Regions from separate parts of the Exiguobacterium sp. K1 genome, predicted to be linked through region 2. Evidence: riboswitches for the same ligand, from Rfam matches in the RefSeq annotation. Region 2 holds a riboswitch; each other region holds the start of a gene.

Region 1 (7,058 bases), on a different contig from region 2:
AGTGCTGTCGGGAGATGGATACCAAATCCGCCGAGTAACGACTGGAAGTAACCGGACCATCCTGCCGCAACGGCACTGGAGGCGAGTCCATATTCCAAAATCAAGTTCCAACCGATGATCCAGGCAAAGATTTCACCCATCGTGGCATACGTATACGTATAGACGGAACCACTGACCGGAATCGTCGAAGCGAATTCCGCATAAGCGAGTGCCGCTAACCCACAGGCAATGGCAGATAAAATGAATGAGACGATAAGACCAGGTCCTGCTGTCAATGCTCCTGTTCCGGTTAGGACGAAAATTCCCGTACCAATGATGGCGCCAATTCCTAAAAACGTTAAATCCATTGCGCCAAGATTTCGAGCAAGTCCGCTGTTGCGCTGACTCGCAGCAATCATAGCGGAAACATCTTTTTTCCGCGTCAAACTCATGATGATACTCCCCCTGTTGTGTGTTTAGTTCGAATTACAAAAAAGTTTTGCAATTACTTAATCCAAAATTTACGAAGTTTTCAGATAAATTGATATAGGTCATTAGACCCATTTGTAAATTGCGTTTCGCTTACATAATTATTTATCCATAAAAAAATCCCTTCGCAACCCAGGATGAACTGGTATTCAGAAGGAATCTTTGTCTGAAAAAAGGTCTTCGAAAATAGCGTTCAGCGACTAGCTAACCAACTTAAAAACACTTGGAAATCAAGCGTTGTCCGCGCTGCATAGGCACTTGACCACCGTTGGATTTGACGGGTGAATTCAGCGTCCGATACACCGATTGATTCGATGATGACGACGTCTGCATGATGGTTTAAGATATCCACATCAATTCCCGCATCCATATCGGCCCGTGCATGAATTTTCGCGGTGATTTGACCTTGAATCGAAAGAACGTTTTCGAGGTCATCCTGGCTTTTAATATGCTTCGCTTTTAACTTTTTCTTGTATGGGGAACGCTCCCGGACATAATATTCTTTGCCTAGCATCGTTACGTAACCGAGATATGGATCTTCGTGTGCCTGCATCGCTTTTTGCGAAGCCACGATACGTCGACCCTGGTGAACCGTCTCGACTTCCTGTAAAAAGACCGGTACAAACAGCGAGGCGACGGACGATTGGGCTTGTTTCATCTCAAGAATCAAGTCTTCATGTTCCCCCCCTGTTCCTTCAACCAAAATATAGTAACGTTCGAGACCAATCGAAGCTGTCCCGCTGTCGAGCTTACAGACGATATCCTTGATGGCGTAAAAACCATCCTCTCGTCGGTCCTCAGCATCAATGGAGGCGATGTACTCCGGCCAAACCGCTTCAATGGCTTCATAGGTGGAGGAATCAAGCCGCTTCATATCCGGTAAGTCAGCGAAACGGCGTTGTCCGTCGACGACCGTCGTCCGCTCTCCAAGCAATTCCGCTTTCTTTTTCTCCGCTTTTTTGATCAGTTTACGGATCGGTCCTTTCGTGTTATCGATTGTAAAGCAGACCTTGCTTGGATTTTTACCTTTCGCATATTGGCGTAAGTCATCTAAGTAATGTTGAACGTAGGCTGCAATGGCCGGCTCTGCGTCGTACCCCGCTTCTTCCGCAAACAACTGGACGGAGACCGCCATCCGGATCAAATCGTACAGATAGGAACCGAGGTACCCTTCATCAAAGTCATTGACGTCATAAATGATTTCTCCTTTGGCATTGCCGTGGACTCCAAAATTTTCGAAGTGGAGATCCCCTTGAATCCAGGTCGGTGTCTCAGGCGGCGTATCAAATCCGAGCGGAATCCGGGTCACGTCATAATAAAATAAATGGGAACTGCCGCGGAAAAAGAGAAACGGGCTGGCACTCATCTTTTGATACTTCGTTTGCCGTGCCGCTTCATCCAGTCCGCGGACTTCATGATCGTAGAAATCGAGTACTTTCGAGATTGTCAGTTGCCGAATTTCCTCATAGACTTGCGTGAACATGGAAAACCCTCCTTTGTCTAGAAAAAAAGACAACAAAACGAATCCGCTTTGCTGTCTTTTACCTTCATTCGAAGTGCTTTTTATATTCCCCGTATCCAGTCGAATCAAGCTCTTCTACCGGAATAAATCGGAGTGCTGCTGAATTGATGCAGTAGCGGAGACCTCCGAGTTCAGTCGGACCGTCATCAAAGATATGACCAAGATGACTGTCAGCATTCGCAGAACGAACTTCTGTCCGCGTCATGCCGTGTGTCGTATCGAGTTCGACTTCCATCTTATCCTCTGAGATCGGCTTCGCGAAGCTCGGCCATCCGCAGTTTGAATTAAACTTGTCTTTCGACGTAAAGAGCGGTGTCCCGTCGACGATATCAACGTAGAGACCCGGTCGCTCCTCATCCCAGTATTCATTGCGGAAAGCGGGCTCTGTCCCGTTCTCCTGCGTAACTTTATACTGGATCGGTGTCAGGCGTTGTTTCAACTCCTGCTCCTTGCCTTGATCTTTCCAGGCTTCTTTGACGAATTTGGCACGTCCCGATCCGACACTGTACATCTGATAACGGAACGGATTTTTTTTGTAATAATCCTGATGGTACTCCTCTGCCGGCCAAAACGGTTTGGCCGGACGGATGTCGACGGCTACCGGACGTGAAAAACGTCCAGAGGCATCAAGCGCCGCTTTCGAACGTTCTGCCGCCTGTTTTTGATCTTCATCGACATAAAAGATGGCCGGTTCGTAAGACTGACCGCGGTCGTTGAACTGTCCGCCGCCATCCGTCGGATCAATTTGCCGCCAAAAAATTTCAAGCAACTCATCATATGAGATGACCGACGGATCATACGTGACTTCGACCGCTTCTAAATGTCCTGTCGTTTCAGAACAGACCTCTTTATAAGTCGGGTTTTCTGTATGACCACCTGTATAACCGGAAATGACTTGTTCGACACCATCATATTTATGAAATGGCTTGACCATGCACCAGAAACAGCCACCTGCGAATATTGCTTTTGCCATCTAGCTTCCCCTCCTCTGTATGGGTCTATTTTAACGCGTTCCGTGCGGCTACCCTACTATCTTGCTCAGTCAATCTTCGGGATTCGCTTTTAAGCGGCGCATGACAAAATAAATCGCCGCAAATACTAAAATTAATCCACCGAACGAATACCACATGTTATTCATGCGGTACAGCATCTGATAGATTGCTAACGTCACAAGTAAAATCGCAATCGGGATGAATGCCCGTTTAAAGTGATACCAATAGTTCACTGAGGTCGCCTCCATTTTTCTTTTATCTTAATCGATTTCTCTCCGTTTGATACGTTTTCCAGATGATTTCTTTTTCAAAAGGCACAAAAAAAGCCGACCCCGTTGGAAACGGAATCGACTTTTCATTTACGGACGCGGATGCTCCGGGAATTCCATTTCTTCATAAGGAACGACCGATGTCCGGTTTTTAAATTTATGACCTAACCAAAAGGCAAGGAATAACGGGATGCCGACATAGGTTGCGGCAATTCCCACCCAGTCAATTTGATCCGCGAGGAACGCGGCGTAGTTTTGGCCGACGATGACGAGAAAACAAAGTCCGAACGCAAAGAGCGGTCCAAACGGGAAAGCAGGTGCCACGTACGGCAAATCACTGAGCGAATGACCTTGCGCAAGGAATCCTTTGCGGAAACGGTAGTGGCTGATCGCGATACCGAGCCATGCGATGAAACCGGTCATCCCTGATGCATTCAACAGCCACAGATATACTTGACCGCCGAACATCGATGTCAGGAAGCAAAGTGCTCCGATGGCACCGGTCGCAAGCAACGCATTGCGGGGAACACCATTTTTTGAGACTTGTGCGAACAATTTCGGTGCATCACCTTGGCGTGCCAACGTATACAGCATCCGTGTCGACGCATACATTCCGGAGTTTCCTGCCGATAAGACAGACGTCAGAATAACAGCGTTCATCAATGCTGCCGAGAACGCAAGACCGGCTTTTTCAAAGACAAGTGTAAACGGACTGACCGCTACATCGGTAATGTCATTCGAAACGAGGTTCGGGCTTGTGTACGGAATCAACATTCCGATGACGAAAATCGCAAACACATAAAACAGAAGAATCCGCCAAAAGACTTGTTTCACGGCTTTCGGAACGTTTTTCTTCGGATCTTCCGACTCACCGGCTGCGATTCCGACAAGTTCCGTTCCCTGGAAACTGAAACCGGCAACCAGGATGATACCGATGACGGCCGGGATGCCTCCGACGAACGGCGCATCACCTAACGCAAAGTTTTTAAAACCGACCGGTGCTTCTGATGTGAAGACACCGAAGATCATGGCGACACCGACAATCAGGAAGATGATGACAGTGACTACTTTGATCATTGCGAACCAATATTCCGCTTCCCCGAAACCTTTAACGGAGAAGTAATTTAAACCAATCATCAATAACAGGAAAATCGCACTGAAGTAAAATCCGGGAACATCCGGGAACCAGTAACTCATGACGATTTGCGCCGCTACGAGTTCTACGGCAATCGTGACCGCCCAGTTGTACCAGTAGTTCCAACCTAACGCAAAACCAAACGACGGGTCGACGAATTTTGCGCCGTAGGTCGAGAATGAACCGGCGACCGGCATGTACGCCGCCATCTCACCAAGACTCGTCATCAGGAAGTACACCATGAGTCCGACAATGGCATAGGATAACAACGCACCGCCCGGACCGGCCGCAGCAACGGATGCACCGGAGGCAATGAATAAACCGGTTCCGATCGCACCGCCAATCGCAATCATCGACATATGGCGGGCCTGCAGACCGCGTTTTAGTCCTTCTTCGGTTGAATCGAGTTTTCTTTGGGGTTGTAAAGTATTCATCTCATTCGCTTCTCTCTTTTTTAAATTTTTGAGAGGACACTTTTTGAAAAAAAACAAAAAGCGCCCTCATCTTCCAGAAGGAAGATGAGAACGCAACATAGTAAAAGGATGCGCCCCATTCTACCGTCGTGAAAGATAGCTCCCCACAAGTCATGCCTGACCTGTGACAGTATTAGACCTGTTCGATCTAATCCCAATCGATCATCTTCAAAGCGATGATTGATTTCGGCAATTCTTCCTTTTCAATCACCTCATCTGCCGCTTGACGACATCCGTGACTGTACTTATAAGAACTGCAACCTCCATCCCACTGGTTGAGTGAGAACTAATTAAGTTAGTTATAATTTCGTTATTACATCGTCATGTTACACAAAACGTCTTTAAATTGTCAATTCTTTTTTTGAAATGTCGGCTATTCATGGTAAAAATCCGTAATTTTTAGTACACTAAATTATAGAAGTTAACCGAGAGAAAGGATGTTGCTTGAATGCCACAAGAACGTGATCAACTGACCTATCGATTAGAGGAACAAATGCGGGTCATTCTCCGGACACTACGCCGCGAACTCAACCGACTGTTTGAAGGAACCGCGACGCGGAGTGAATTTTTCATTTTGCGTAGCCTGTCCGAAAATGGTCCCCAACGTCCGACTCTACTCGCAGAGCAGTTTGAGCTTGCGACAAGTCAGGTAACAGCTTTGACTGATCGTTTGTACAAAGCCGGATTCGTCACGCGGACGCGTTCGACGGATGACAGAAGATCGATTGTTTTAGCACTGACGGACGAAGGAGAAGCCGCTTTCCGCGAACTTGAAGTCGTCCGCCGGAAATATCTCCAAGAGCGTTTCGGCACCCTCACGGAAGAAGAGCTGAATGCGATGGTTCTCGTCTTCGATAAGATCCTCTTAACGATGGATGAAGAAGCGATTTCTTCCTAAAAATTACTTTCAAAAAAATATTTATTTTTTCTCCGACAAAGTTCACTTGACTGTGTACTTTGTCTTTTTTATTGACTTTAGCATCTTTCGCTAAACATTTTTCCATTTCTTGCCGTTAGTAAAATGGGTATACTGGAACTATCTTATTGGAAATGCGTTTACGAGGAGCTGGGAGGATTTGTTGTCCATCATGAATAATTTCATCATTAACTTTTGCTTACTGTTTACAACGATTACTCTTTTGTTTCTTCCTTTTCGAAATCACCCACGGATTACACCGAACACGAATCTGAACGTTCGACTCGTTTTAGGTGGTCTCGCCGGTCTGATTTCTGTCCTTCTAATGTTCAACAGCATTCAGATTGATGTCGCCCGGGTCGACTTACGGATTGTCCCTGTCGTCATCGCCATGATGTTCGGCGGGTTGCCGAGTGCCCTCGTCACCGGTGTAATGATCGTCGCGACACGTTTTATGCTGACTCCGGTCGAACAAATGGATGCTGCTGTCGTATCAACGATTGTCATCGGAGTGTTCATCCTGACGATTGCTGTCATCCGCCGCTATATCCGGATGACCTTCTGGAACTTCGAACTGATGATTGGCATCGGGATTCTCTATTCATTACCGGCCATCTATCTGTTGACGAACAGTTGGACGACTTTCATCGAAGTTTCGCTGGCTTACATATTCTTTAACTTGATTGCCGGTTTTGTGACCTATCATTTGTTGACGGAATTACGACGACATTTTGAAAATATCCAGTACCAGCAAAAGCTCGCCATGACGGATGCCTTAACAGGACTCGCCAACCGCCGCCGGCTGGATGATTCCCTGTCGCTCGTTGGTTCAGCGGAAGAAGGCTACTCTCTTATCTTGATTGACATTGATTTCTTTAAGCACGTCAACGATACATATGGTCATGACGCTGGTGACGATGTTTTACGGCAACTCGGGACGACGTTAGCCTCACTGGCACGACCGGATGATTTGGTCGGACGTTACGGCGGCGAGGAATTTTTAATCATTCTCCCGAACACCTCACTCGTCGATGCGAAGAGCGTTGCAGAACTGGCCCGGACGACGGTCGCCCGAAATCTTTTCCCAACGACAGCCGTCCCCGATCTGCAGATTACGATTTCCCTCGGTATTGCGCACTCGAGCAGCTCGCATACGTCTCTTGAAGCCTTACAGCAGGCAGATAAGGCGCTGTATCATTCAAAGGACAGCGGACGCAACCGGAGTACGACCTATACCAAACAACTGCAACTCGAACAGGCCTGATTCCCGCCCTTTCCCGTCA
Region 2 (8,653 bases):
AGAAGTATATCTATTACGCGTCAGGTGAAAGCACGGATCGGTTGGATAAACTGCCGCAATCCGAGCTTGTCAAAGACAAAGGATTTGATATCCTGTACTTCACGGAAGAAATCGATGAGTTTGCGATTCAAATGCTCCTCAACTATGACGGAAAAGAATTTAAGTCCGTCACGAGCAGTGATCTCGGAATCGAACAGACAGAGCAGCCGGAAACGACAGAAACACAAGCCGAAATGTTTAAAGCGATGCAGGAAGTACTCGCGGGACATGTTAAAGAAGTGAAAGCCTCAACCCGCTTAAAGTCACATCCGGTCTGCTTTGCGACGGATGGGGCAGTATCGATCGAGATGGAAAAAATCCTGAAGGCGATGCCGAATAATCAGGATGTCACAGCGGTCAAAATTCTGGAGTTGAATACGTCGCATGATGTCTTCCGGGCGATTGAGACAGCGTATGCGGAAGACCGTCCGAAATTTGAACGTTACACGAATCTGATGTATCAACAGGCGTTGTTGATGGAAGGGTTACCGATTGAAGATCCGGTTGCCTTTGCCAACGAAGTCTGCGCCTTGATGGTCTGATCGGTCATCATATTCACTTCATGACAACCAAAAGCCGGACCTGATGAATTCATCGGGTCCGGCTTTTTAGATAGAGTAATCGTATTGTACGCTTCGTTTATTCCGAACGAAGTTGTGACGGCACTTCGCCGCGACGTGACAGGACATGCAGCATGACAACGAAAATCACGAAGGTGATCAGCGCACCGATGAAGCCGAATACGGACGAACCGGTGACACCAAGAATGAGGTAACCGATAGCGGATACTGCCGCACCGATCAAAGCGTACGGCAACTGGGTCGTCACGTGATCAATATGGTGTGAACCGGCACCGGTCGAACTGAGAATCGTCGTATCGGAAATCGGTGAACAGTGATCGCCAAAGACAGATCCGGCGAGAACGGCAGCGAGTGTCGGCAACAACAGACTCGGATCGACTGCCATGATCAGATCGGCTCCAATCGGTAACATGATGCCGAACGTACCCCAACTCGTTCCGGTCGAGAATGCCATGATGCTGGCGATCAAGAACAATAAGAACGGCAGATAAGAAGCGGGAATCGATTTGCTGACGAAACTTGCAAGATAATCCCCGGTCTTCATGTCGCCGATGACCGCGATGATCGTCCAGGCGAACAACAGGATGACGACGGCAGGCCACATCGATTTCATACCCGCCCAGATGCTGATGCGGTAATCGCGTGCCGGAATCTTCCGGCCGATCATCATCAAGAATGCTACGACTAAACTAATGACGACACCGGAAACAAGCGAACGTGTCACGTCTGTCGCTTCAAAGGCACCGATTAATGTAAAGGATCGGCCGTCCGCTGCAAGGGCTTGTGCACCTGTCCAAAGGAGTGCTGTGACAGTTGCGATGACTAGGACGACAATCGGAACAACCAGATCGCGGACTTTTCCGCCGTCGTGTTCCTTGACTTCCTCCGCCATTCCCATCGGTGTGCCTTTGTTGGCATCAAACAATTCGCCTTGTAGAGCCCGCAATTCGTGTGTCCGCATCGGTCCGACGGCAATTCCCGTATAGGCGATATAGAGCGTCAGTAACAAAGCGAAGATGGCATAAAAGTTTAACGGCACAATCATCATGAAGGCACTGAATGCCGAGTAATCCGTAATCGAATGTGTCGTTAAGATACCGGCAATAATTGAGATGATGAAGGCACCCCAACTCGACAACGGACTGATGACACAGACCGGTGCAGCGGTCGAGTCGATGATATACGCCAGTTTCGCACGTGAGACGCCACGACGGTCCGTTAACGGACGACTGACGTTTCCGACAGCGAGACTGTTGAAGTAATCATCGATGAAGATGAGAATACCTAATCCAAAGGCAGCGAGTCTTGCACCACGCGCGGTTTTGACGTGTGTCGTCGCCCATTCTCCGAAAGCATGAGCACCTCCGGACGTTTGAATCAGCGTCGACAAGACACCGAGTAACAGTAAGAAAACAAGTAATAAGACATTCCATTCATTTAACGCACCGTCTGCCCAAAACAGGCTGAAGATATTTTTTCCGAGATAAACCGCGGTATCAATCGGGTTAAAGCGATGAAGCAATAAGGCACCGATCAAAATCCCGACACCAAGTGAGATGACGACTTTGCGTGTGACGATCGCTAAAACGATCGCGACAAGCGCCGGTACGAGTGCGACGATAGAATCTGAATAATTGACCATAGTTGTGGTTTCTCCTCCTTTTTTAGAAGATGAGACCCGTTGCACAGAAAAAAGCAAGGGCACCGGCAACAAAGCCGACACCCTTGCTGGATGCGTCTTTCTTAGCCGAATTGGAGTGCTCCATACAGTACGCGTATGGCAATCGAACGGGTCTTTCCCGGTTCGACCAGCATCGTCATGTCTGACACGTGACGATACTTCGGCGGTCTCACCTTTCTTTGATCGTCTTTGTTGTCATCCTCAGACCAAATACTCATTAACACCGCGCCTCTACCTCATCGATAGAATAGTCATATTCTTTTCATAACAAAATTTTATCGCATTCCCGAAAAAAAATTAAGGATGTTTGTTAAGTATTGAAGTAAGAATTCAATTGCTTCATCAGATAATCTTTATTTTCTTCAAACTGTCGCTTTCGATGTCCGTTTGCACCGGAAGGATGGGGAAAACCGAACAACACGGTATGTTTTTTGATTCGTCCCTGATGAAGCAATGTCCGGACCGTCGATTCGACGACGCGTCCGAATGGTACGAGAATGACAGGGTGGGGTAACTGATTTAATTCCGCCGCAAAATGCTCATAGGCATAATGTTGCAGGAGCGGTGTCCGGTCAATCTTCGGTTGATGTCCCGTATAATTTTTATCACGGTAAAAAACGGGATGTCTCAGAATCGAAGTCGTGTGTAACAGTTCCTGATTCGTATGAAATAACGTTGCTGTTGAAGGAATCTTCAACAGTCGGTTTAATTCCAGTTCATCGAGCATTGCCGTCAAATTACGGCGCATCGGACCGGCGAAACTGGCACTGTATTTGACGAGCTTTGCCGTTTCTTCAATTGTCGCGCCATGATGAAAAGCATCAGCCGCTTCTTCATAAGCGATTCGCATCTGTTCGAAACCGGGAGTAATCCCGATGAAAACGACTTTTGCGGAAGCGTTGATATATTCACCGATCGGGGAGTAATAAACGGATAAATCCTGTTCCTGCTGTAATAAAAAACTGTCCACACATAAATCTTGGCGGGTCAGTGGTCGATCAATCGGCAAAGCTCGAATGGCCTGTTCAAAAATGGATAATGAATTTAGCATGATAAGTCCTCTCTCTTTCTGTATTGGACTTATGATAACAAATAATGGTATTACATACAATTTAAACCCATATCAATATAGTAAGGGGTTACGCGGGCAAGAGATGAAAAACAGCTTTGTCTCCAAAAAGAAATAGGAGACAAAGCTGTTTTAGAATGAAGTATTAAGAAGTCCGTTCTTTGACAGAAGCGACTTCAGAGATGATGATTTGACTGCCGAGCATTGGTGATTCTTCCTGTTTCCCGTCCGTTGGTTCCGGACGTTTATGGGAAGCTTTGAAGTCATCACTGTTGCGCCAGGCTTCAAAATGCTTCATGTCTTCCCAGTACATGTTGACGTTCATTTCATCATGTTCTTCGAGTCCTTGCGTCAAGAGTACTTCAACACGAACAAATCCTTCCATCGTATCGAGACCGCTTGGACGGGTGAAGCGTGGTGCCATTGCGGCGGCCATTCCTTTTTTGACTTTAATCCGATTCGTAACGACGATCATTGGATTATCCCCCTTATAGAATGAAATGTGTACATTCATAGTATAGTACGATGAAACCAACAATGCTTGAAAGAAGGAATCGAACATGAATGAAAAAGAGTACGAAGAACGGTTGCGTATCGAGACGATTGATGTGCAGCATCTTTACAATGCGTTCAGCCATTATAACCGGTACGAACCGACGCCTTATGCAGCGCTGGAAGAGTTGTGTGCCGTCTATCCTTTCGATGACACGGACACAGTCATTGATTTCGGCTGTGGAAAAGGACGGCTGAACTTTTATCTGCATGACCGGTTTGATTGCTCCGTCATCGGTGTCGAGATGAACGGACAGTTTTATGAAGACGCTTTGAGGAATCAAGCGGCTTATATGAAAAAAATGAAGCGACGTCAAGGCAGCATTCGTTTTGAACATACGTATGCGGAAAACTATCCGATTCCGGATGACGTGACGAAATGTTACTTCTTTAATCCGTTTTCCGTTCAAATCTTCATGAAGGTCGTTGATCAGATCTTGGCATCCGTTGAAAGGCGTCCCCGCCCGCTGGATTTGATTTTGTATTATCCGGCGGACGAATACCGGTATTATCTCGAACATCAGACGATTTTCGAACAGGTGGAAGAAGTCCGTCTGAAAGAACTTTTTGAAAAAAATCACGACGAACGATTCGTGATTTATCGGGTGGATTTGTCCCAAGAAGTACCAAAACGGGTATAAGGTACTAACAGCAACCACCCCATAAAGTGAGGCGATTCGGATGATTCATTTACAACACGTGACGAAAGAATTTGCGCCGAAACGAGGTTTATTTGATGTCAGCTTTACGGTTGAACCGGGCATGGTGTTCGGTTTTATCGGACCAAACGGTGCCGGGAAATCAACGGCGATCCGACAATTGATGGGATTGATTCAAGCAGACTCCGGTCATGCGACGATCGGTGGATACGACTGTTGGAAGCAATCTCAGGAAGTAAAACGAATCGTCGGTTATTTACCGGGGGAGATTAATCTGCCCGGTGATTTTACGGGTGAACAGATTCTGCATTTAATGCAACAACTCCATCAAAGTAAACCGGAACGTCAGTCAGAGTTACTCGAGCAGTTTCCTTTTGAAACGAAAACCAAGATTCGGAAGATGTCGAAAGGGATGAAGCAAAAGTTGGCATTGGTCGGCTGTTTCATGAAGGATGCTCCCGTTTATCTGCTCGATGAACCGACGAGCGGACTTGATCCGTTGATGCAGGAACGCTTTTTAAGTCTGGTCGACAAGGAACGACAACGCGGAAAAGCGATTTTAATGAGTTCACACCATTTTCCGGAGATGGAAAAATCGTGTGACCGGGCAGCGCTGATTAAAGAAGGGCGGATCATCATCGAAGCAGACATTCATGAGTTGGTCCGGTCGAGCCGAAAACAGTACACGATTGAATTTGGGATCGAGGCACATGCTGAACAGTTTGCGCTTCAGATCGGAAGTCAACGGTTTCAGAATCATGTTTCCTTTTTTACGGGCAACGAACGGACATTAAATCAAATCATTCGTCTGTTAACCGAATACGATGTCCAGGCGATTCAAACTTCAGCAGATGATTTAGAACACGTCTTCTTACATTATTATAGTGAGGAGGAACCATCATGATGACGATCGTTTGGTCTTTACTCAAGCATAACGGGAAACCGATCACAGCCTATGCGGTCGGGACAAGCCTGTATCTCTTGATGCTTGCTGCACTTTACCCGTCAATGATGAAGACTGGGTTACTCGAAGCGAAACTACAGGCACTGCCGCCGGAAGTCTTGAAAGCTTTCCAGTACGATAAGATCACCGGTTTTGATAATGTGCTTGATTTACTGGGCGGCAATTATTACGGGCTGATTTTTCAAATCATCGCGTCTTTATTTTTATTGTCACTTGCTGCGCGTTTGCTGGCACGGCCGATTGATAACGGTGAACTGATTTTATATCTGGCAGCGCCGATTACGCGTCATCAATATACGGCATCAGCGATGATTGTCATGTTTCTTGCCAGTACATGTCTTGTAGTATGTAATACGTTCGTTTTACTGATGGCCGACTGGTTTGTTTCCGGAGTTTCGATTGACGGGATGACGCTCGTCCGCTTTCAAGTAAACGCGCTATTCTTGCTGTATGCCATCGGTGGATTTACCTTATGCATTGCGACCCTGTTTGATGATGAACGACGCGCCTTTTCGATTGCCGGCGGTGTGCTTGTGCTGTCGATCGTCCTGACGATCGGATCCGGTCTCAGTGAAAAAACGGAATGGATGCGTTACGGATCGATTTTCAGTTTGTTCAACACACAACAACTATTGGAAGGGACCCACCACTTCTTTTTGCATCTCCTGCTGTTGGCGACTATCAGTTTCTTATTCCATCTCGGTGCCTTTGTCAGTTTCCGGAAGCGCAGTTTGTCGATTTGACACAACCGGACCGGAAAACAAGCCAAAGTGAACGTGAAAATTTACAGAAAGTGAACATTTAGGATTTGAACGTTGCGTAAGCGGCTGATTTTTACTAAGATAAAGGAATGTTATAGTTCTGGAAAAAGAAATGAGGTCTCACTAATGAATAAACCATCCATTTATGGATTAACACTTGAGCAGATGACTGAATGGTTATCGCATCAAGGTCACAAACCGTTCCGAGCAAAACAAGTCTGGGATTGGTTGTATCGTAAACGTGTCACTACTTTCGCAGAAATGACGAATGTCAACAAGGATTGCCTTGAGTTGTTAGATCAGAGTTTTGCGATTAATTCAATGACGCAAGCCGTTAAACAAGAATCAGCAGACGGAACGATCAAGTTCCTCTTCAAATTATATGACGGCAGCCTGATCGAAACGGTTCTGATGCGTCATAAGTACGGTCTGTCTGTCTGTGTCACGACGCAAGTCGGCTGTAACATCGGCTGTAGCTTCTGCGCAAGTGGCTTGATTAAGAAGAGCCGTGATCTCTCGGCCGGAGAAATCGTCGAGCAAATCATGAACGTTCAGCATCACCTCGATGCTGTCGGTAAAGAAGAGCGTGTCAGCCACGTCGTCGTCATGGGTATCGGTGAGCCGTTTGATAACTTTGACAACATGGTCGATTTCCTGAACGTCATCAAGGATCACAACGGTCTTGCAATCGGTGCGCGTCACATCACGGTATCGACAAGTGGACTCGCAGATAAAATCTACAAATTCGCAGATTTAAAACTTCAAGTTAACCTGGCGATTTCGTTACACGCGCCAAACAACGAACTCCGGACACAAATCATGAAAATCAACCGTGCCATTCCGCTCGAGAAATTGATGCCTGCCATCGATTACTACGTTAAGACGACGAACCGGAAAATCACGATCGAGTACATCCTTTTACGTGGTGTCAACGACCAGAAAGCCCAAGCGATCGAGCTTGCGAAATTGTTCGAAGACAAACGTCATTTGACGTATGTCAACTTAATTCCGTATAACCCGGTCGACGAGCACGGTCAATACCAACGCAGTACGTCAGAAGATATTTCAACGTTCTACGATACGTTGAAAAAGAACGGTCTCAACTGTGGTGTCCGTCTTGAGCACGGTACGGATATCGATGCTGCATGTGGTCAGCTCCGCAGTAAACAAATCAAAAAAGATACAGTCGCAGCAAAATAAGCAAGTGGAGCTTCCTGTCACTCTGACGGGAAGCTCTTTTGACGTCCTGCTGAAAGTAGCGCATAATGAGAGGTCACGTCTGATCCATTCATCGAACCAACACATAAACTATAAAAACAAATGAGGTATTCTTATGTCCAAAAAACCATTTACTGATTTTCAACTCAGTACACCGATTCTAGAAGCAATCGAACAGCTCGGTTATCATACACCGACCGATGTCCAGCAAGCCGTCATCCCGGTCGCCTTGTCGGAAAAAGACATCATCGTCAAATCACGGACCGGCAGCGGGAAGACGGCATCGTTCGGAATTCCCCTTTGCGAACTCGTCGAGTGGGAAGAAAACAAGCCGCAGGCCTTGATTTTGACGCCGACGCGCGAGCTGGCCCTGCAAGTCACGGAAGATGTCATGAACATCGGCCGTTATAAACGGATTAAAGCAACGGCCGTCTTCGGGAAACAACCGTTCCGCGGACAGGTCGCAGAACTGAAACAGAAGACACACATCGTCGTCGGAACGCCGGGACGAGTGCTTGATCACTTGGAGCGGGGCACGTTATCGCTTGAAAAAGTGAAGTACCTTGTCCTTGACGAGGCGGACGAAATGCTGAACATGGGCTTCCTCGATCAAGTCGATACGATTTTAAAACAATTACCGAAACAACGGACGACGATGCTGTTCTCAGCGACGTTCCCGCAAGACATCCATCAGTTGAGTGACCGTTACATGCAGTCACCGAAACAAGTCGAAATCACGACGAAGGCAACGGAAATCGCAGAAATCGAACACAGCTATATCAAGGTCACGGATAAAACGAAGTTTGCCGTTCTCAAAGACGTTACCGTCGTTGAAAACCCGGACCGGTGCATGATTTTCTGCCGGACAAAAGAACATGTTGATTTCGTCGCCCAAGGACTGGCATCGATGGATTATCCGGTCGAAAAAATTCACGGTGGAATGGAACAGGACGAGCGTCTCGCCGTCATGAAGGCCTTCCGGGCCGGTGAGTTCCGTTACCTCGTCGCAACAGACGTCGCAGCCCGCGGGATTGATATTGAAAACATCACACACGTCATCCAGTACGATATGCCGGTTGAAAAAGAAAGTTACGTCCACCGGACAGGCCGGACGGGACGTGCCGGAGCA
Region 3 (7,058 bases), on a different contig from region 2:
ACATGTGAATCCTCCTGTGTGTAAAGCGTCTCCAGTGTATAGAGTCCCGCTGATTTTTGGATGAGTGCTTCTGCTGCCTTGATCGCACCTGAAGCAAAGACTTTTTTTGACAGCGCCGTATGCTTGATTTCAATCAATTCGTCAACACCGGCGAACAATACTTCATGTTCCCCGAAGATCGTTCCGCCCCGCATCGAGTGCATGCCGATTTCATTCGCTTCCCGCTTCTCGCGTGTTGATTCCCGTTCATAGACGGGTGTGACGTCCCGCAAATCTTGAATCGTCCGCAACAGCAGCTCCGCCGTTCCGCTTGGTGCGTCGACTTTTTGATTATGGTGTTTTTCCAGCAGTTCGATATCGAATGCACCGGCGAGCGGAACGAGTGTTTTTAACAGCTGTTGCATCATCGCGATCCCAAACGACATGTTATACGATTGGAAAATCGGAATCTGTGTTGACGCCTCGCGGATCGTCTGCAGTTCTGCGTCCGAGAAACCGGTCGTCGCGATGACGAGCGGGGTCTTCGTTCGGATACCGTAGGCAAGCAAGTCCGGTAAGAGACTCGGATGTGAAAAATCAATGATCGCATCCACTGACTCCGTCATTTCGGCAAGCGTACCGTAAGACGGTACCTGTTCCGCCGTTTTCGTTTTGTCGATGACGGCGACGACGGCATCCGGTGCCAGTTCGTGCACGTAATGTCCCGTTGCCCCGTATCCGTGAATGGCGAGTCTCATCCAACCACTCCTTTGTAACTCCGCATCGTCTCAAGAAGATGGCTATGACCGGCTTCCGACTGGCGAACAAGCGGCAGACGCGGTGCACCGACAGCCAGACCGATTTCTTCGAGTGCTGCTTTGACCGGAATCGGGTTGACATCGCTGAACAATGCCGAGATGACAGGCATCAAATCACTTTGAATCCGGCGCGCCGCCGTGTAGTCATTCGCAAGTAACGCTTCTGCCAGTGCTTGAGTTTCCGCCGGATATGGATTCGACAAGACGGAAATCACACCTTGTGCTCCCCATGCCATATACGGAAGAATTTGATCGTCGTTGCCGCAGAAGACGGCAAAATCAGCTGGTAACGCCGTCATCAATTCACCCATGAAGCTGACATCTCCGCTTGCTTCTTTAAAGGCTTGGATATTCGGATGTTTCGCAAGCGTCACGGCTGTTTCGACCGAAATCGCAACTCCCGTCCGTGACGGCACATTGTACAGCATGATCGGTAAATCGACGGCATCTGCGACCGCCGTGAAATGAGCGACGAGTCCGGCTTGCGACGTCTTATTGTAGTAAGGTGTGACCAGCATCGCTGCATCCGCACCGAGCCGGGCTGCCGTCTGTGTTTTCTCAATCGTCTGTGCCGTGTTGTTTGTTCCGGTTCCGGCAATGACCGGGACACGGCCGGCTGTCACACGGACTGCCGTTTCAAGTAACGTCTCAAACTCTGCATTCGTCAACGTCGACCCTTCCCCGGTCGTCCCGCCGACGACCAATGCTTGAATGTTTGCTGCTAGTTGTTGCTCGATCAGTTGCTCGAATACCGCTAAATCCAGTTCACCGGTTGAGGTAAACGGTGTAGCGAGTGCTGTTCCTGCTCCTTTAAACATATCGGATTCCTCCTCGTTTCTTACGAATGGATTGAACTTTCAAGCGCTTGACGCGCGACTTGGACGGCGTTCGAAGCGGCCCCTTTACGGATGTTATCAGCGACGCACCAGATGTGGAACGTATTCGGCAGGCTCTGATCCTGACGAATCCGGCCGACGTACACCTCGTCTGTTCCGCTTGCATCAAGCGGCATCGGATATTGATTATGACTGACATCATCGACTAAAACGACGCCAGGTGCTTCGGCCAGAGCAGCACGAATCGCTTCAACACTTGTTTCCTGCTCAAACGTGACATTGATGGCAACGGAATGTGAATTCGTGACCGGGACACGGACACACGTCGCGCTGACGGGCAACTCCGGCAAACGAAAGATTTTCCGAGTTTCGTCAATCATCTTCTGTTCTTCCTTTGTATAACCGTCCGGTAAGAACACATCGATATGCGGCAAAATATTATCATGAATCGGGTGTGGATAGTTGACCGGTTCTTCGCCGCGACTGCCGCGGGCTAAATCCTCGATTCCCTTTTGACCGGAACCGGATACGGCCTGATACGTCGTATAGTTGACGCGCTTCAAACCAAATGGTTGAAGCGGTGCCAAGGCGACGACCGATTGAATCGTTGAACAGTTCGGATTGGCGATCAAACGATCGTTCGGTCCGATTGCCTGCGAATTTACTTCCGGTACGACAAGCGGAATATCTGCCTGCATCCGGAACGCACTGGAATTATCAACGACGAGTGTTCCTGCTGCAGCAAGCAACGGGGCATACTGTTCACTGATGGTACCGCCAGCTGCGAACAGTGCGACATCAATCCCGTCTTTCGTGATGTTTTCCGATAACGCTTGAATCGTGACGTCCTGTCCTTTGAACTGAACGATTTTCCCGGCTGAACGGGCTGAAGCATAAGCTGAAATCTGACGGACCGGAAAATCGTGTTCCGCCAGGACTTGTAACATTTTTTGACCAACGGCGCCGGTTGCGCCAATGACTGCGACATGATACATATGATTTCCTCCTTACAGATCGAATGCTTTTGCGATTGCTGCGACAGTCCGTTCGATATCGGCCTGGGCAATCGTATATGAGATGCTGATTTCTGATGTCGTAACTTGATAAAACGTGATGTTTTCCGCCCGGAACGTCGCAAACAATTTCGAAGCGACCCCGGTTGCGTCCCGCATCCCGATTCCGACGACGGATAACTTGGCATGCTGGTTATGACGGTCGACTTTGACCGTCGGGAAACGATTGATGATATCCTGCAGTGCTTCTTCCAAAAACTCTTCTTCATCCAGCGGACAAGAGAAGGAAAGGAAGATGTCACTGTCAAACGTCGTCTGACTGATCATATCGATGTTGACGTGACGTCCTGATAACAGTTCAAAGATATCCGCGACCGCCGAGTTCGTCTGCGGTACATGCTTGATTGACACCGTCAACACGTTTTTCGTTACACTGACGCTCGTGACCGCTTTTTGTTCCATCGTTTCCGTTGCCTCCATAATCCAAGTCCCTCTTTCCGATTCTAATGTTTTTCCGACGAAGATGTGGACGCCGTATTTTTTACCGAGTTCGACACTGCGCATCTCCATGACTTTTGAACCGAGTGCACTCATTTCCATCATCTCATCGTATGAAATGTGTGGAATCGGTTGTGCCGTTGCATGAATCCGTGGATCAGCTGTGTAAACACCGTCGACGTCCGTGTAAATTTCACATCGTTTATCAAGAACCGCGGCCAATGCGACGGCTGTCGTATCCGATCCGCCACGACCGAGTGTCGTGACATCCCCGAGCTCATTGACGCCCTGGAAACCGGCGACGATGATGACGTCGTATGTCTCCAGTTTTTTCCGGAGCAATTCGCCGTCAATCTGTTTGATTTTACTTTTCGTGTGCAGTCCCATCGTGCTGATGCCTGCCTGGGCCCCTGTCTGCGACAAGGCTTTTATCCCGAGTGAGTTCAGGGCGATGCTGAGTAATGAAATCGTCTGTTCTTCACCGATTGCAAGCAGCCGGTCCAGTTCGCGTCGTTCCGGACGGTCCGTTATCGCCTGCGCCTGGGCAATCAATGAATCGGTCATTTTCCCCATTGCCGACACGACGACGACTAATTTTTCCCCTTGTTCCGTCCGATTCTTCAAATAATTCGCAATTGACTGAATCTGTTCGACAGTCGCAACCGAACTACCACCAAATTTAAGTACAGTTGTCACAATCCTATCTCCTTTTGTCCCGAAACAGAAAAAAACGACGGGCCGGTAGGAGCGTTCCTACGGCCCGTCGTTATCACGATCGGACAAACGATGACAGCGTCATACGTTCTTTTACGTAAGATAGCGCTCCGAAACGTGGGTTTCGGCAGTACAACGGATCTTAACCGTTGTACCAGCAATCAAGAAAAAGCATCTTCTTGTTCACTTCGGCGGATTTCCCCTTTCACATCACTTGGCATGCTTGCCTTGAATAAGTGTTGCTACTGATGTCATCCGCGCCTCTATCTGTCGGTTGTTAGTTACAGTTATAGCAAACATTTTTTGTTAAATCCAGTGATTTGCCAAACTTTTTTTGAATTTTATAATTTTTCAAGTTGCTTCTTCGCTAATGCGAGTTGATCCCGGACGGCCGTAAAACCGGTCCCGCCGTAACTTCCCCGTCGTGCGACCGCCTGAACCGGATCTAACAACGGATAGACATCTTCTGCAATGACCGGATGGAACGTCTGATACGTGGACAGCGTCAAATCTTTTAAGAAACAGCCGCTTTGGACACAATGTAAGACGGCTTTGCCGACGATTTCATGTGCTTCCCGGAACGGAATCCCTTTTGTGACCAGATAATCCGCCAGTTCCGTTGCATTCGAGAAGTCTTGCATCGTCGCCTTCTTGAGCGCTTCTGTCTTAAACGTAGCCGATTCGATCATGCCTGTAAAAATTTGAACGGATTGTAACACGGTATCAGCGGTGTCAAAGACACCTTCCTTATCTTCCTGCATATCTTTATTGTATGCGAGTGGTAATGCTTTCATCGTCGTCAGGAAACCCATCAGATTTCCGTAGACACGACCTGTTTTGCCGCGGATCAGTTCCGCGAAATCTGGATTTTTTTTCTGCGGCATCATGCTTGATCCCGTCGAAAACGCATCGGACAGCTCAATGAACGAAAATTCTTGCGACGCCCAGATGATGATTTCTTCGCAAAAGCGTGACAGATGCATCATGACCGTCGACGCGATGCCAAGGTATTCAATCACGAAGTCCCGGTCTGAGACCGCGTCCAAACTGTTCGGATAGACGTGTTCAAAACCGAGTAGTTCAGCTGACTTGAACCGATCAATCGGGAAAGTCGTTCCCGCCAGTGCCCCGGCACCGAGCGGCGACATCCGAATCCGTTTCAGGTTATCGGTCAATCGATCGGCATCCCGTTCAAACATCCAAAAGTAAGCGAGCAGATGATGCGCGAGTGAGATCGGTTGCGCCCGTTGCAGGTGAGTATAACCTGGCATGACCGTCTCGACATGTTGCTCCGCCTGTTCCGTAATGACGGATTGCAGGTTGCGGATACTGGTCAGAAGTTCAAGAACATGCTGTTCCATCCAAAGGTGGAGATCAGTCGCGACCTGGTCATTTCGACTGCGCGCCGTGTGTAGCTTCCCGGCAACGGGACCAATCTGTTCCGTCAGTAACCGCTCGAGATTCATGTGGATGTCTTCATCCACTGTCGTATAGACGTGTTGCTCGAGTGTCGTTTGCAACTGTTTAAGACCGGCTTCGATTTGTTCCCACTCGGTCTTTTCAAGAATTCCCTGTTCATATAACATCTGCGCGTGCGCAAGACTCCCCTGTAAATCAACGGCTGCTAATTTCTGATCAAACGAAATCGATGCTCCGAAGGCCTCCGCTTGAGCGGAAGCACTTTCCGTAAAACGTCCGCCCCATAGTTTCGTCATTTTTTCACGCCTTCCTGACGATGGACACTGGCATGTGTCGAAATCGCAAGACCGTGTAATTTGATGAATCCTTTCGCTGCTTCGTGATCAAAGGCATCTTCTTTTGTATACGTCGCGAGTTTCTCATCGTAGAGCGAAACTGCTGACTGACGTCCTGTGACGGTTGCGTTCCCTTTATACAGTTTGACACGGACTTCACCGGTCACGTCCTGTTGCGTTGCCGTCAAGAACGCTTTGAGGCCTTTTGTCAGCGGGGCATGGAACAATCCGTTGTAAATCGTTTCTGCATATTGTTTGCTGAGAATCGGTTTAAAGTGGGCAACGTCTTTCGTCAATGTGATCGTTTCAAGTGCTGCGTGGGCTTTGAGTAAGACTGTCGCACCCGGGCACTCATACACTTCACGTGACTTGATGCCGACCAAACGGTTTTCGACATGGTCAATCCGTCCGACACCGTGTGCACCGGCAATGATATTCAGTTCTGTAATCAGCTTCGCCAGCGGATACGCTGTCCCGTTGATTGAAACCGGAACACCTGCTTCAAAACCGATGATGACTTCTTCCGCTTGATCCGGTGCGTCTTCCGGTGCGACCGTCAAAGCGTATGCATCTTGCGGCGGCTCTGTCCATGGATTTTCAAGGACACCACATTCGTTACTGCGTCCCCATAAGTTCATGTCGATTGAATACGGGCTGTCGAGATTAATCGGAATCGGAACGTTGTTTTCTTTTGCATAAGCGATTTCTTCTTCACGTGACCATTTCCATTCGCGAACCGGTGCGATGACTTCGAGCGACGGATCAAGAGCAGCAACCGAAACTTCGAACCGGACTTGGTCGTTTCCTTTTCCGGTACATCCGTGGGCGACTGCTGTGGCACCGTGGGCATGTGCCACTTCAACCAGTTTTTCAGCAATCAACGGGCGAGATAAAGCGGAAATCAATGGATACGCACCTTCATAATGCGCACCATATTGGAGGGCCGGCAAAACAAAGTCATTTGCGAATTCATCTTTGACATCAAGAACAATCGATTCGATCGCACCGACGAGTAACGCTTTTTCTTTGATGACCGACAAATCTTTTCCTTCGCCGACATCCATGCACAATGCGACGACGTCATAGTCCTTGCTTAACCATTTGATGGCGACTGAAGTATCCAGTCCACCCGAATACGCTAAAATCAATTTTTGTTTTGTCATTCTTATTTCCTCCTTGAATTCGACTGTATCTGTCTGTATAAAAATTCACTATGAATTATATATATACATAGACTTTCAAAAAAAGAAACCCTTTTTTCAGGATTTCTCAAAAAAATCAGCATTAAATTTTTTTCTCCATCGTCCGGTGCGGAATGCCCGCATCGTCAAATTCATCGGAAACAATCGCATAACCAAGCCCTTGATAAAACGGAATGGCCTGTACTTGGGCACCGAGCGTTAAAATCGTCCGGCCTTCCCGGCGGGCAATCCGCTCCATCGCCTG

Evidence for each region. Region 2 has a riboswitch for lysine ahead of N7U64_RS10130 (Na+/H+ antiporter NhaC family protein). Riboswitches for the same ligand answer to the same signal wherever they lie in the genome.
Region 1: it holds a riboswitch for lysine, as region 2 does, so the genes downstream of both, N7U64_RS12500 (amino acid permease) here and N7U64_RS10130 (Na+/H+ antiporter NhaC family protein) in region 2, are expected to answer to the same signal.
Region 3: it holds a riboswitch for lysine, as region 2 does, so the genes downstream of both, N7U64_RS11270 (aspartate kinase) here and N7U64_RS10130 (Na+/H+ antiporter NhaC family protein) in region 2, are expected to answer to the same signal.

The regions. Positions count from the first base shown of each region.
Region 1 is NZ_JAOTIT010000006.1:57,944-65,001, reverse strand. It holds gene N7U64_RS12520 (amino acid permease) at 1-431, opposite strand, end outside; gene N7U64_RS12515 (DUF2252 domain-containing protein) at 662-1,951, opposite strand; gene msrA (peptide-methionine (S)-S-oxide reductase MsrA) at 2,016-2,963, opposite strand; gene N7U64_RS12505 (hypothetical protein) at 3,033-3,215, opposite strand; gene N7U64_RS12500 (amino acid permease) at 3,342-4,820, opposite strand; lysine riboswitch at 4,949-5,133, opposite strand; gene N7U64_RS12495 (MarR family winged helix-turn-helix transcriptional regulator) at 5,308-5,757, shown strand; gene N7U64_RS12490 (diguanylate cyclase domain-containing protein) at 5,948-7,039, shown strand.
Region 2 is NZ_JAOTIT010000004.1:79,346-87,998, forward strand. It holds gene htpG (molecular chaperone HtpG) at 1-581, shown strand, start outside; gene N7U64_RS10130 (Na+/H+ antiporter NhaC family protein) at 679-2,262, opposite strand; lysine riboswitch at 2,368-2,543, opposite strand; gene N7U64_RS10135 (uracil-DNA glycosylase family protein) at 2,612-3,352, opposite strand; gene N7U64_RS10140 (heme oxygenase) at 3,516-3,845, opposite strand; gene N7U64_RS10145 (methyltransferase) at 3,931-4,563, shown strand; gene N7U64_RS10150 (ABC transporter ATP-binding protein) at 4,604-5,485, shown strand; gene N7U64_RS10155 (ABC transporter permease subunit) at 5,482-6,288, shown strand; gene rlmN (23S rRNA (adenine(2503)-C(2))-methyltransferase RlmN) at 6,433-7,506, shown strand; gene N7U64_RS10165 (DEAD/DEAH box helicase) at 7,640-8,653, shown strand, end outside.
Region 3 is NZ_JAOTIT010000005.1:42,110-49,167, reverse strand. It holds gene dapB (4-hydroxy-tetrahydrodipicolinate reductase) at 1-737, opposite strand, end outside; gene dapD (2,3,4,5-tetrahydropyridine-2,6-dicarboxylate N-acetyltransferase) at 1-4, opposite strand, end outside; gene dapA (4-hydroxy-tetrahydrodipicolinate synthase) at 734-1,615, opposite strand; gene N7U64_RS11275 (aspartate-semialdehyde dehydrogenase) at 1,636-2,628, opposite strand; gene N7U64_RS11270 (aspartate kinase) at 2,641-3,840, opposite strand; lysine riboswitch at 3,954-4,132, opposite strand; gene argH (argininosuccinate lyase) at 4,200-5,573, opposite strand; gene N7U64_RS11260 (argininosuccinate synthase) at 5,570-6,775, opposite strand; gene N7U64_RS11255 (GNAT family N-acetyltransferase) at 6,897-7,058, opposite strand, start outside.